2 regions of the Alcaligenes faecalis genome follow, and region 1 is predicted to be linked to the other one. Evidence: riboswitches for the same ligand, from Rfam matches in the RefSeq annotation. Region 1 holds a riboswitch; the other holds the start of a gene.

Evidence for each region. Region 1 has a riboswitch for thiamine pyrophosphate ahead of CPY64_RS07985 (sodium:solute symporter family protein). Riboswitches for the same ligand answer to the same signal wherever they lie in the genome.
Region 2: linked by a shared signal. The riboswitch ahead of CPY64_RS06580 (NUDIX hydrolase) and the one ahead of CPY64_RS07985 (sodium:solute symporter family protein) in region 1 are both predicted to bind thiamine pyrophosphate.

The regions. Positions count from the first base shown of each region.
Region 1 is NZ_CP023667.1:1,702,282-1,704,480, forward strand. It holds gene CPY64_RS07985 (sodium:solute symporter family protein) at 1-1,265, opposite strand, end outside; TPP riboswitch at 1,407-1,514, opposite strand; TPP riboswitch at 1,581-1,678, shown strand; gene CPY64_RS07990 (3-oxoacyl-ACP reductase) at 1,729-2,199, shown strand, end outside.
Region 2 is NZ_CP023667.1:1,437,944-1,440,142, forward strand. It holds gene thiD (bifunctional hydroxymethylpyrimidine kinase/phosphomethylpyrimidine kinase) at 1-416, opposite strand, end outside; gene CPY64_RS06580 (NUDIX hydrolase) at 413-886, opposite strand; TPP riboswitch at 931-1,049, opposite strand; gene CPY64_RS06585 (LysR family transcriptional regulator) at 1,182-2,114, shown strand.

The DNA.
Region 1 (2,199 bases):
ACCAGGCCGCCCAGGGTGCTGATAGTCGCCGTAAAGCCATCGTAGCGGCGGCTGTACAAACCAAAGAACACAGGGAACGCCGCTGCCGAGCACAGCAAGTCTGCCAGCAGGAACAGGTACAGCACGCTGAAACCTTGCGAAGAAGCGTACAGCACCGGGATGGAGCAAACCCAGATCAGGGAGCGTGCCAGACTCATCATTTGCGCGGTATTGCGATGGGGCATGATGCGGCCCAGGTCCACCGCAATCAGGCTGGAGACAGCACTGATGGCCGTATCGGCACTGCTCATCACCAGAGACAGGCCCAAAGGAATCAGCAACACCAGGAACCAGACCGGCACATGCGGCAAAATAACGTTGAACAAGGCCACGGAGCTGTCACCGGATGAACCCAGGCCGACAAAAGCCAGGCCAAACAAACCCATCAGGAAAATGAAGGGAGCCACAAACAGGCCACCCAGCAAAAAGCCGCGACGCATGGACTGGGTATCTTTGGCAGCATAAATGCGTTGCCAATTGCCCTGGTGAAACAGGCCGGTTAACAAGATGGCGACAAAGAAGGTCAGCCCGGCCTTGATACCGACCGGGTCGCTGAGCTCGATCAGGCGGGGCGCTTCCAGCTTGACGCTGTCAAACAGCTGTACCGGGCCGCCTACGGCTTGCCAGCCAAACATCACGATCAGGAATAGCATGGGCAGGATGACAAACATCTGCACCTTGTCGGTGAAGATGGACGCGCGCAGCCCGCCGTAAGAGGTGTAGATCAGTGTGGCCAGCAGCACAATGCTGGCGGTGACCCACAAAGGAATCGGGGCAATCAGGGTGATCATCTTGGACATGGCGGTGATTTCAGCCGTCATGGAGATGAACATGTAAAACAGCATGATGACCAAAGTCAGCGCATACATGGGGCGACCGTAGCGGGCAATCACAAATTCGCTCAGGCTGTGGCCGCGTGGCAGCAGTTCACGCATGCGTTTGCCCAGCGGAATCATGGCCAGACGGGGCGACATGGAACCGATGGCATAGCCGATGACAGCGCTCAGACCTCCCCAGGTAGCAGCCTGCGCGGGCGAGAACAGAATCCACGCGCCCAGCGAGGAGGCCAGTAAAGTCAGAATGGTGGCGACGGAGCTTTGGCTATTGCGGGCCACCACAAAGTCTTCAAGCGAGTTTTTATAGTGGCGGGCGTACAGCACTCCGGCCAGGGCAAAAGCAGCAGAAAAAACGATCAGCCACAGGAGGGTGGCAGTTTGGTCCAGCATGAGATCTCCCCAAAAGCCTGATTGAACAGGCACAAACCGGCCAAGCTGGCGGGATGCCAGAGCAGGGCGCAGAAAAATGGAGGGATTGAAATGGGGCGTGTGAGCTTGTGAATGCGCCGCACAGACAAGAGCGGGCAGGCTGCCAGGCCGCGTTTCCTTTCCCTTCGCCGGCATGATCCGGATCAGGTTCTAAGGGTTACCGCTTGAATGCGGAATCTCAGCCCGTTAAGGACTCCCCCAGGAACAGGCTGAAAGAGTAGGAGAGCTTCTTTCAAATGTCAATAATACGGTTGAGGCCAATTTATGCTATGGTCTGCCTGCGGCACGGGGTGTCCTTCTTGGAAAGGGCTGAGATAAAACCCGTCGAACCTGATCCAGCTCATACTGGCGAAGGGATGTCCGAAGCCATAGCCCTGCGTCCGAACCGGGCCGACATCCTCGCCGAATTTTTGCAAGGAATGTCATGTCTGTGGAACACGTCTCGGAACTCTCCCAACAACTTGTTCTGGTCACCGGCGGCGCACGCGGCCTGGGGGCTTGTCTGGTACGTGCGTTTGCACGTCAGGGCGCCAAGGTTGTCATCAACTACCTGAAAAGTGAAGCAGCCGCCCAGGCGCTGGCGGCCGAGTTTCCGCAGCAATGTCTGGCCGTGCAGGCCGACGTAACGGACGCCGCTTCTGTGCAAGCCTTGTTTGCCAAGGCCCAGGCGCATTTTGGCCAAGCCATCACTACGGTCGTCAATAACGCCTTGCCTGAATTTTCTTTTAACGGCGATGCCCGTCCTCATGCGGATACCCTGAAGTGGTCGCAACTGAACCAGCAGCTGGAAGGCATTGTGGGCGGTGCCTTGAACACCACACAAGCGGCTTTGCCCGGTATGAAGCAAGCGGGCTTTGGTCGCATCATCAATATTGGTACGAACCTGTTCCAGAAC
Region 2 (2,199 bases), 260 kb from region 1:
TTGGGGGTAAGCAGGGTACACATGGGCAGCAGCTTGTCGCGCACGATGTACACGGCTTCGGGGCTGAGCAAACGATCCCCGCTTTTGGCGACCATGACCGGGTCCAGCACAATCGGGCAGTCCAGACCGTGATGGTGCAGGCGGTCTGCAATTGCTTCCGCAATCCCTGCAGTGGCGATCATGCCGATCTTGATGGCATCCACGCGCACATCCTCAAACACCGCATCCAACTGGTCCGCCACAAAGTCCGGCTCCAGCGCCACAAAACGCCGCACACCCTGGGTGTTTTGCGCGACGACGGCCGTAATCACGCTCATGCCGTATGCGCCCAAGGCGTACATGGCTTTCAGGTCAGCTTGAATACCAGCGCCGCTGGTCGGGTCTGTGCCCGCAATACTCAATACATTGGGAATCATGCGCGGCCTGCCTGATCTTGAGTGGCAGCCAATGCCAGTGCCTGACGGGCAACTCGGACTACATCAAAGCTGTGTGCCACATCCAGGCTGTCCAATTCGGCATTGCTGAACCAGCGCGCGTCCAGAGCATCATCGCCTGCCTGCGGTTCACCTTGTTGCCAGCGAAACAGCACGGCAATCAGGATGAAATGTGAATAGGCCAGGGGTGTGGCGCTGGGCTCGCGGTCAAACACATCCAATGCATCAAAGACCTGCAAGGCCTGGCCTTGTACGCTGGTTTCTTCGGCCAGTTCCCGATGGGCTGCCTCCATGATGGTTTCGCCCGCGCGAATCTTGCCGCCCGGAAAGGCCCAGCGCCCGGCATCGGGCCGATTGGCGCGGCGTATCAGCAAAATCCGGTCTTGATGGATGACGGCAGCCAGGGTGGCGGCAACCGGGCCGACGGGGGAGGGAGAGTGGTCGGAAGACAAGATAGCAACTCCTAGTCAAGGATAGCCATCCGGCAGCAAGCGGCGAGCAGGTACATACCCGTCCCTTCGCCGGCATGACCCGGATCAGGTTCAACGGGTCACTACGGTGCAATCTGGCCAGGCAGTTTCTCAGCCTGCTCGCCAGGCTCCCCTCGGTGAAAAGACCGTTCCTGTAAAAACGGTCTGGGCGAGTATACCTGTCTTCGTAGCTAGACATGGCAGGCGGGTGCATGCTTTGAGTATCATCTGAATGGCATTACGATTCCGTTTGACGCAACCATGAAAGGCTTTGACTATGGCTCGCCCTGATCTGAATTTATTGTTCGCACTGGATGCCTTGCTGGAAGAAGGCAGCGTCATGGGAGCGGCACGGCGCATGAATCTGAGCCCGCCTGCCATGAGCCGAACCTTGAGCCGCATTCGGGATACGCTGGATGATCCCGTGTTTGTGCAAGTGGGGCGCAAGCTGTTACCTACGCCCAGAGCCTATGCCTTGCGCGAACAAGTGCGGGCGGCGGTGGAGCAGGCAACCCAGGTGTTAAGTTCCAATACCGAGATTGATCTGTTGTCCCTGGAGCGCAGCTTCAACGTGCGTGCGACGGACGAATTTGTGAATGTGCATCTGGGTCATTTGCTGGAGGCAATGGCCAAGGAAATGCCCAAAGCCATGCTGCGTCTGTCTCCCGAAGAGGACGATATGGATGACGACGCCTTGCGGAGTGGCCGTATTGACCTGTTCATCAGCGCCTCACGCAAGCTGGCCCCGGATATTCATGTACAGCCCTTGTTCACGACGCATTTTGTGGGTGTCGCGCGGGAGCACCATCCTATCTTCGACGAAGACATTTCGCTGGAACGCTTTGTGCGCTGGGACCATATTAATGTGTCGCGGCGGGGCAAGGGCCGATCCAACCTGGACGCCTTGTTGCAGGCCAGTGGCTTGCAGCGCAATGTGGCTTTGGTGGTGTCCAATCCCTACACCGCGCTGTTCGCCTTGCATGATTCCGATCTTTTGCTGCCGCTGCCCAAGCATCTGGCAAGCAGTGCCAAAGCGGCGGGCTTGGCGATCCGGGTGTTTGATTTGCCTGTGCCCATGGAGACAGCCATGTTGGTGCAGGCCTGGCATATGCGCCTGCAGACAGATCCGGCCCACCAATGGTTACGCACAACCATTCATCGCTTGTGTACCGAGGACGATGCGCAGGCGGCCAAACGCAGCAAGCTGTAATTCAAGGTGGCTTTTCAAGTGCGTGACACGCACTTGAGTGAGTGCAATAAATTCACTTTTCGGAAGCGTTGGGGACTTTTATAGT